2 regions of the Solibacillus sp. FSL W7-1472 genome follow, and region 1 is predicted to be linked to the other one. Evidence: riboswitches for the same ligand, from Rfam matches in the RefSeq annotation. Region 1 holds a riboswitch; the other holds the start of a gene.

Region 1 (4,784 bases):
ATTTACAAACATCGTGCAGTCTTCAGCATGTGCCAGTTACAACAGCAGGAGAAAACGGGATTGTACCAGAGCTGCTAAATGCTTTGGCATTTGCTAATGAAAAAATAACGGAATTGCAAATGATCAAAGGGAAAATACTTCAGCAGGAAGTTCTTCATATCCAGGCTTTTTTAGATAGCGAAAAAGCAATCCGAACATTGGCACTGCATGAATCAAGAAAAAAGAAAGCAGTACATGCACAAGTAAACGCATTAACACCGGAAGCATTTAAACGAACTGATAACTACGGCAAGCGTAGTAAGCTACAACGTGCCTTTTTACAGTTACCAGACTATCCGACAACAACAATCGGGAGTTTCCCGCAATCCGCACAAGTTAAGAAAAACCGTAGATTATGGCGAAAAGGGGAAATTACAACAACAGAGTATGAAGCATTCAACGCGAATGAAACCGCACGTTGGATTACCATTCAGGAGCAACTTGGCCTTGATGTCCTTGTTCATGGTGAATTCGAGCGAACTGACATGGTGGAATTTTTTGGTGAAAAATTAAATGGCTTTGCTTTTACGACAAATGGATGGGTAGTTTCATACGGATCACGTTGTGTAAAACCCCCAATTATATACGGAGATGTTGAATGGATAGAACCGATGACAGTAAAGGAAGTAAGTGCGGCACAATCACTTACGGAAAAACCGGTCAAAGGGATGTTGACGGGACCCGTTACAATATTGAACTGGTCATTTGTAAGAAATGATTTAGCGCGCTCAGAAGTTGCTTATCAAATCGGCCTGGCACTAAGAGAAGAAGTAAGAGCACTTGAAAATGCGGGAATCAATATTATTCAAGTAGATGAACCTGCATTGAAAGAAGGCTTGCCGATCCGTAAAAGTCTGCATAAGGCTTATATCGATGCAAGTGTAAATGCGTTTAAATTAGCGACAAGCGGTGTGCGTGAAACGACCCAGATTCATACACATATGTGTTATTGTGAATTCAACGATTTTATAGATGTAATAGAATCATTGGATGCGGATGTGATTTCAATTGAAACATCACGAAGCCACGGAGAACTCATAAAAGTACTAAAAGAAACACCATACAAACTAGGAATTGGTTTAGGTGTATATGATATTCATAGCCCGCGTATTCCAACTGTGGAAGAAATGGCAGCCATTATTGAAAAAGGTAAAAAAGTAATCGCAAAAGAACAATTTTGGATCAATCCCGATTGTGGCCTGAAAACTCGTACGGAACAAGAGACGATTGCATCATTAAAAAATATGGTGGCCGCAAAAGAGCGACTAAAACAGTTGAATTAATGAAGGGGCGGTTACTATGAATCAAATGAAAACAAATTACAGCCCCGTGTTTTTGACGGCTATAATGAATGGCTTTACAGGAAGTTATACAAAAAAGCTTAAAGAGTTGCGTGATGAATTGATGGCGACATATCCAACGGATGCAAAGGAGATACAAAAAGCATATTATTCAGTAAAAGCAGAGGTAGTTGGAAGATGTAATTTTTTATAATATAGAAAATGAGAGGCCCATTGCAGGATGCAATGGGCTTTTAGTAAGTGGAAGTCTAAATTAAAATGTTCCTTTAAATTTCTCGGGCTTTACGACATAGCCCTCAATGATAAATCCACAATGTGTACATATAATGTATTCGATATTGCAACCCAAACTCAATTTATTAACAGGGGCCATAACACTGTAGCCGCTATGTTTTCCTCTACCTAATTCCGTGCCGCCGCATTTTGGACATTCTTTTACATTTGCTGTGTTCTTCATCACCATCATCCTTTCACAAAAAATTACTTCGCCATAACTTCAGGTTCCGGCAGCTTTTCATCATTTTTTTCCTGTACCCTGTTCGTGTAATTTTGCACGATTACATTAATGTAGAAGAACATACCCATTACTATGCCGGAAAACAGCCAGCTTGCTATACGTTTATAAATCAGCATATCCCCATAGCTGTCAATTCCGTATTTCTGTAGCAGAAAGACCGTAATTCCTGCCATAACAAGTCCTCGAATAATGAAAACAATCTGGATCAGCTGAAACCATTCGAAAATCCCTTTTTGAAAGAACAAAGCTTTACTGTCCTTTCGTGCATAGCCTTGCAAATATGCAAAATCAATTGCAACATACAAAGGAAAAGGCTTTTTTATAATAAATAAAATTACATAGAGAAATGTGTAAAAAAGACCTAAATAAACATTATTCCAAATCATTTGCTCCGCTGAACCTGACAATAAATCTACTGTAGTACCTATAAGCATCGAGCCTAAAATAAACAAGCCCGTCACATTAAACTGCCGATCCTTAGCAAAGCGGTAAACAGTATAAATTATCCCGGGAACAGTGGACAGCAGCATCGCAGCATAGTCACCAAAAGGCTCTCGGCCAAACTTCCATATTGCATAGGGTAAAGCTGCATAAAACAGTAGTTCTAGAAAGATAAGATATTTATTCGATTGTGAATTATTCGCCATAAAAGCCTCCATTATCGTTAAAAAGGTATTTGTTTTTTTATATTACTGAAGATTATCCGACACTATATTTTATACAAATTAAAACTTAAAAAAAGCAACCAAGCAAATGAGAGACAATTAAAATCAGCTTGCAATAAGTCCTTTCTATTTTCTGTGATATTATGTATATTCTTCTACGTATTACCATGAGTAAAGTTTCAAAATATTAATTTGATAGAGGGGTAGATGTAAAAAGATTGAGGGAACAAAAAGTAAGTAAGTGCTAAAATACTATTAGCTTTTTAATTTATTTATGTTACAATAACTTTCAAATAAAATAATTTCCTTCGGGGTCGGGTGAAATTCCCAATCGACGGTGATGAGTTAATCTCTAAGCCCGTGAGCCACTTTTTTGTGTGCAGGATTTTGGTGCAAATCCAAAGCCGACAGTTATAGTCTGGATGGGAGAAGGAATGGCAACACATTTTTAAAATTTTTTGATTTTTAATGTGGTTTTTTGCTATACACTTTTCCTGTCGCGCCTTGTGACGGGATTTTTTTATTTCCATTGAAAAATAATTTCCTTCGGGGTCGGGTGAAATTCCCAATCGACGGTGATGAGTAATCTCTAAGCCCGTGAGCCACTTTTGTGTGCAGGATTTGGTGCAAGTCCAAAGCCGACAGTTATAGTCTGGATGGGAGAAGGAAGCAATGTCAGCAGTTTTTTGAAAATTATCTTCAAAAAGCTTATTTGATGATGCTCAATTTTCCTCTCATCGAACTCCGACTTCAATCGGGGTTCTTTTTTATTATTAAAAAGAGGTGAGCAGGATGTTTACAGGAATCATTGAAGAACTTGGAACGGTTGAAACGATCAGCCAGTCCACACAAGCGATGGAACTAGCCATTCGCGCAAGCAAAATTTTAGAGGATGTCCAACTCGGGGACAGTATTGCCGTTAACGGTGTCTGTTTGACCGTAAAGCATTTCTCGCCAACCGTATTTTTGGCGGATGTTATGCCGGAAACCGTCAAAGCAACCAGCCTCCAGCAATTAGCAGCAGGTAAGCCTGTCAATTTGGAACGGGCAATGTCGGCGAATGGTCGTTTCGGGGGGCATATTGTATCGGGCCACGTGGATGGGATAGCGACAATTCAACGGAAAAGACCGGTCGCCAATGCAGTTTATATTGATTTGGCAATGGAAAAGCATTTGATTGCAGAATGCATCAAGAAAGGCTCGATTACAGTAGACGGCACGAGTTTAACGATTTTTGAGGTGACAGACACATTCATTACCATTTCCTTAATCCCTCATACGTATGAGCAGACTGTACTAGGCTATAAAAAGCCAGGAGATGTTGTGAACATTGAAACAGATCTAATCGGAAAATATGTAAAAAAACATTTACAAAATCAAACGGGAAGTACGATTACAATGGACTTTTTGCAACGTACCGGATTTTAAAGGAGTGGTGATAAATGAATACGATTGAAGAAGCAATTCAGGCATTGAAAAACGGTGAGATTATTATTGTGTCAGATGACGAGAACCGTGAAAATGAAGGGGATTTTCTTGTGTTAGGAGAATTCGCTACACCGGAAAATATTAATTTTATGGCGCTTTATGGAAGAGGGTTAATTTGTACACCAATTTCATCTGCAATTGCAGAAAAGCTTTCCCTTCATCCAATGGTGCAAAGCAATACCGATACATATCAAACGGCTTTTACGATTAGTATCGATCATATCCATACAACGACAGGTATAAGTGCATTTGAGCGTTCTAAAACGATGTTAGCATTGCTGGATCCAGCAACAGAACCGGGGCATTTTCATCGTCCGGGCCATGTATTCCCCCTCATTGCAAAACAGGGGGGCGTGTTGGAACGTCGAGGGCATACGGAAGCAGGCGTTGACCTGGCAAAGCTTTGCGGTTCGAATGAAGTCGCGGTCATCTGTGAAATTATGAACGAAGATGGTTCAATGGCCCGCTTGCCGCAGCTCGAAAAGCTAGCGCAAAAACATAAACTGAAATTTATTACAATCGAAGACTTAGTTCAATATATAAAATTAACTACCGTATCGGTATAAAAAGGAGCAATTAAAATGGGAAAAACATTTGAAGCACAATTAGTCGGAACAGATTTGAAAATCGGAATTGTCGTTGGGCGATTCAATGAATTTATTAATGATAAGTTATTAAGCGGTGCACTGGATGGTTTAAAACGTCACGGTGTTGACGAAGCAAACATTGATACAGCATGGGTGCCAGGTGCTTTTGAAGTACCGTTTGTTGCAA
Region 2 (4,784 bases), 780 kb from region 1:
AAGTAACCGATCATCGTTCAAAAGATGAGGTATTTAATCGATTAAAGGATGATGGAGCATTTAATGAAGATCCGCCTCATATACAGCAAAACAATCAAAAAGGCATCCGTTGGACACCGTTATTCGTTTCGATTGCATCAATATTTATTATTGTTTTAATCAGCGCACAATTTATAGGGAATAATGAGTCCGTCACAATGCAAAATGAAACATTTGACATTCAGACTCCAGAAACGGAAGAAAATATGACGATGAGTGCAAAAGAAGATGCGTCTACACAAAATGAGCGCTCCATGATTAATAGTTTTACGACGGAAGCTCAACCGGAGCAAACGTTAGTTTATGAAAATGAGCTTGCCGACAACACATTATTAGAAATTGGTCTTGCAGGGGATGATGCAGAAAGCGTACCAGTGAGCATATTGATTCCAAATGAAGTTGTTGCCGAAAAAACAGGTACAGAAAATCCGTCAAAGCTGGAACTTTATAATACATTCAGTCCGTTGCTTGATGAACAGTCGCTCGGGTTTAATGAATATCATCCTTACAAGGGTGAATTGCGAGAAGAAGGGAACACGCTAGTTCACATATTGCCGGAGGGTCACCAATATGATGCAGGAACAGCTTCCTTATCGAATTATCTTGGTTCACTTGTCGATACTTTCAGTGATGCATATACGGAAGTGCAAATAGAAAATATCTCCGGAAAACCAATTTACTTCGATCATATTGGCGATGTAAATGAGCCGTTTCTATTAAATGATGAGAACGCTCAATATAATTATTTTATGTATCAGATGCGCAATGGGGCGGTATATTTAAGTCCGAATTTCCGAATGAGCTTTACAAATGTCGAAGAAGCAATCAAAAATATGACGGTGGAAGCGAACGATATATATAGAACGGTTATATTGCCAGGTGTATATTTAAAAGTTGAAGACGCTGAATCAGTCGTTACGATTACATTTGAAGAGCCTTTAAACTTGGAGAATTACGAGCCTGCACAAGCAATGCGAATGATTGAAGGGTTAATAATGACAGCGGCAAGTTTTGATAAACAAGTCAAATTCGAAAATATTGTACAGGAACAATGGGGCGGTTTTGATTTCACAAAACCAGTGGAGAAGCCGATTGCTGCAAATCGTATCCATTATGAATTTCAATAATCCAAATTAATTTACTAGGAATTGTAAGCAATGGGCTTTACAATTCCTTTTTTTTATATATAATAAGAATTGTAGCAAGGTAATTGTTACATAATTTCATATTGATTCATCTTCGGGGCAGGGTGTAACTCCCGACCGGCGGTAATAAAAGTGATAACCTCTGACCATTTACTTGGAGGAAGTTATGTCAAACTTTTCGAGCCCGCGAGCCACTTTTGTGTGCAGGATTTGGTGCAATTCCAAAGCCGACAGTATAGTCTGGATGGGAGAAGGTGAAGGTACGGTCGTCATTTTTTTGAAAATGCCGTGCTTTGCAGTACTTATTTTCAAGTTCCTTATTTGTTGCGGAATATTTTTTCGTATACAAAAATCAGGAATTGCTGCAAATGCACTGATAGACCCTTTATTTAAGTGTGCCTATTTCTCCCTTATGCTCTATTTGAGTATAAGGGTTTTTTCATGAAATGATTTGATACGTCCTTTCTTCTTGCGAGATGGAATCAGCAAAGAGGAGAGATTTATATGCAAAAAAGAAGTTTAAAGTTACGATCATTCGTAACAATCGCAATGCTGAGTGGAGTTTCATTTGTTCTAATGTTGTTAAACTTCCCACTACCATGGTTCCCAGTGTTTTTACAAATTGATTTCAGTGATGTGCCAGCATTGATTGCGGCAATTACAATGGGTCCTGTTGCGGGTATTCTAGTTGAACTTGTCAAAAATGTGCTTGACTGGATTTACACAGGGGCTCCTGAAGGGATTCCGGTAGGTCATATGGCAAACTTTGCTACAGGTGTATTATTCATTTTACCAGCTTACTATATTTATAAAAAATTCCCTTCTGCAAAAGGGTTAATGACAGGCTTAGTGGTTTCTACGGTTGTTATGTCACTAGGAATGGCAGCATTAAATTATGTGGCGTTCTTACCGCTGTATACGTACTTACTAGGCTTCGAATATAATATGTACGAAACGATCGTACTGGGTATTTTACCATTTAATATTGTTAAAGGAATTATGATGATTGTTGTCGTGACGATGCTTTACCGTACAATGCGTGTATGGATTGAAAATCAGCGCCGACAATATTTGGCTTAATTAAATAATAAAATTTGGAGCGATGTCGTAAAAGTGTTAACTTTATGACACCGCTCCTTTTATATTTACTATTACTATTGTCATTCTGTTATAGGGCTGATATGATATTGTACATTGTTAAGAAAATTAGGACGTTTCATTAAAACACCATGAAATGACATCTTGGGAGAGAATATGATGGACAAAAAAATACCATTTTCAACCTATGCAGTAATCGGAACGATGCTGTTTGGTATGTTTTTTGGAGCGGGAAATTTAATATTTCCGATTCAAATGGGGCAATTGGCAGGAACGAATTATTGGTTTGCGCTAATTGGCTTTTTAGTTACGGCAATTGGTTTGCCGTTTTTAGGAATTCTGGCAATCGGATTGTCGGGAAGTAATGGATTGCGTGATTTGGCAAGTAAAGTACATCCGGTGTTTGGATTGTTTTTTGCATTGGCTTTATATTTAACAATCGGGCCGTTTTTTGCAATTCCACGTACAGCAACCGTACCGTTTGTCGTTGGATTTGAACCGTTTATCGATCCTTCACAGGCAACATTGTGGCTAGCGGTATTCAGTTTTATTTTCTTCACGATAGTTTTTTACTTTTCGTTAAATCCGGCGAAAATAATGGACATTATCGGAAAATACTTAACGCCAGCCTTTTTAATATTTTTATTTGTATTAATCGGAATTAGTCTATTTTCTCCGATGGGGAAATTTGTTGAGCCTGCTGGGGCTTATATTAACGAGGCGTTTATGACAGGATTTAAAGAAGGCTATAATACGATGGATGCACTTGCTTCACTTGCGTTCGGTATTGTAGTCATCCATGCGATTAAACGGACAGGTATTACAGATAAAAAAGAAATTGCAAAAGCGACTTGGAAATCGGGTATTTTTGCAATGGCATTAATGATGCTAATATACGGTCTGATTGCTTACATGGGAGCATCAAGTGTAACCGCTATTGGTACATTTGAAAATGGCGGGCAAATTTTTGCGGCTGTAGCTGATCATTACTTCGGCTCATACGGTGCGATTTTGTTGGCGATTATTATTGTACTTGCATGTTTGAAAACAAGTATTGGGCTCATTACTTCATGCAGTGAGTTTTTCCATGAAGTGTTTCCGAAAATCAGCTATAAGACATTTGTAGTGATGCTATGTGCTGTTTCTTTTATCATTGCGAACTTTGGGTTAACGAATATTATTACATATGCGGTTCCGGTGTTGATGTTCCTTTACCCGCTGGCAATTGTGTTAATAATCCTGGCACTTTTAGGACCGTTGTTTCACTATAAAAAACCTGTATTTACAGGTGCGATTGTGCTGGTATTCTTTATTAGTATAATTGATGGATACAATGCATTGATCGGTAGTATACCGGCATTTGAAGTAAGTTTGTTGTCATCTATTTCAACGATCTATGCGGACTACTTGCCGCTTTATTCAATTGGCTTAGGATGGATTGTACCGGCTGTAGTTGGAGCTGTTATCGGATTATGTATTCCGAATCGCAGCGGTGAAGTAAATACGAATTAAAAAAATGGGTGTGTAAGAGGAAAAATTTCCTTTTACACACCCGTTTTCTGTTTTAGTGGATATTTTGCTTTTTGAAGTTTCCGCCTTTAACTTCGACTACTTCGTACACCGTCACAAAGGCATTCGGATCGATTTCACGAATGATTCCTTTTATTTTGCTTTCCTCCATTCGGTTAATTACACAAGTGATTTCTTGGAATTCCTGATGCGAGTAAGCACCGTATACCGTATTGAATGTGGCGCTTCGTCCTAAGCGGTCCCGGATCGTTTCGACCATTTTAAGTGGCTCGTTCGTAATAATTTTGTATGTTTTAGAGCCGCTTAGTCCTTCTTCTACAATTATGATAACTTTCGATGCAATATAGTACGCAATTGCTGATAGCAAGGCACCTTTGAATCCGAAAACAAACGAAACGATAATGAAAACGAAAAAGTTTAAAAATAGAATGAGATCACTTGTACCAAAAGGGAGTTTTCTGGAAAGTAACACAGCAAGCATGTCTATCCCGTCGAGAGCCCCACCATTGCGGAGTGCTAAACCCATACCGATACCTAAAATGATCCCCCCTACAACTGTAATAAGCAACGCATCGCCAGTAATGATTGTTGGTACATGGTGCATAAGCGAAGTACCGATTGCTAATGATGCAATCCCGATAACAGAATTGATAGCAAATGTTTTTCCGATTTGTTTATATCCTAAATAAATAAACGGGATGTTTAGTAAGGCGATCAGCAGGCCTAATGATATTGGCGTTAGCTGAGAAATAACGATACTAATCCCCGTAATTCCGCCATCCGATACGTTATTTGGTATTAATACTGCTTCTAATCCATAAGCGGCGATTAAACCGCCAATAATAACAATGATTTTTTGTCCGATTGACTTTGCGATGTCTTGCTTCGACATAAAATTCCCCCTCAATTTGCATGGTAATAATTATACATGAATTTCGGCCAGATGACTTTTCAACGAGTAAATTAACCAAC

Evidence for each region. Region 1 has a riboswitch for FMN ahead of ribE (riboflavin synthase). Riboswitches for the same ligand answer to the same signal wherever they lie in the genome.
Region 2: it holds a riboswitch for FMN, as region 1 does, so the genes downstream of both, MKY07_RS06120 (ECF transporter S component) here and ribE (riboflavin synthase) in region 1, are expected to answer to the same signal.

What each region holds. Positions count from the first base shown of each region.
Region 1 covers NZ_CP150208.1:2,048,172-2,052,955, reverse strand. Annotated here, with positions in the region: gene metE (5-methyltetrahydropteroyltriglutamate--homocysteine S-methyltransferase) at 1-1,322, shown strand, start outside; gene MKY07_RS10090 (hypothetical protein) at 1,339-1,533, shown strand; gene MKY07_RS10085 (VC0807 family protein) at 1,821-2,504, opposite strand; FMN riboswitch at 2,823-2,960, shown strand; FMN riboswitch at 3,061-3,194, shown strand; gene ribE (riboflavin synthase) at 3,315-3,950, shown strand; gene ribB (3,4-dihydroxy-2-butanone-4-phosphate synthase) at 3,965-4,576, shown strand; gene ribE (6,7-dimethyl-8-ribityllumazine synthase) at 4,592-4,784, shown strand, end outside.
Region 2 covers NZ_CP150208.1:1,271,251-1,276,034, forward strand. Annotated here, with positions in the region: gene MKY07_RS06115 (hypothetical protein) at 1-1,166, shown strand, start outside; FMN riboswitch at 1,271-1,444, shown strand; gene MKY07_RS06120 (ECF transporter S component) at 1,689-2,264, shown strand; gene brnQ (branched-chain amino acid transport system II carrier protein) at 2,442-3,794, shown strand; gene MKY07_RS06130 (YitT family protein) at 3,847-4,704, opposite strand.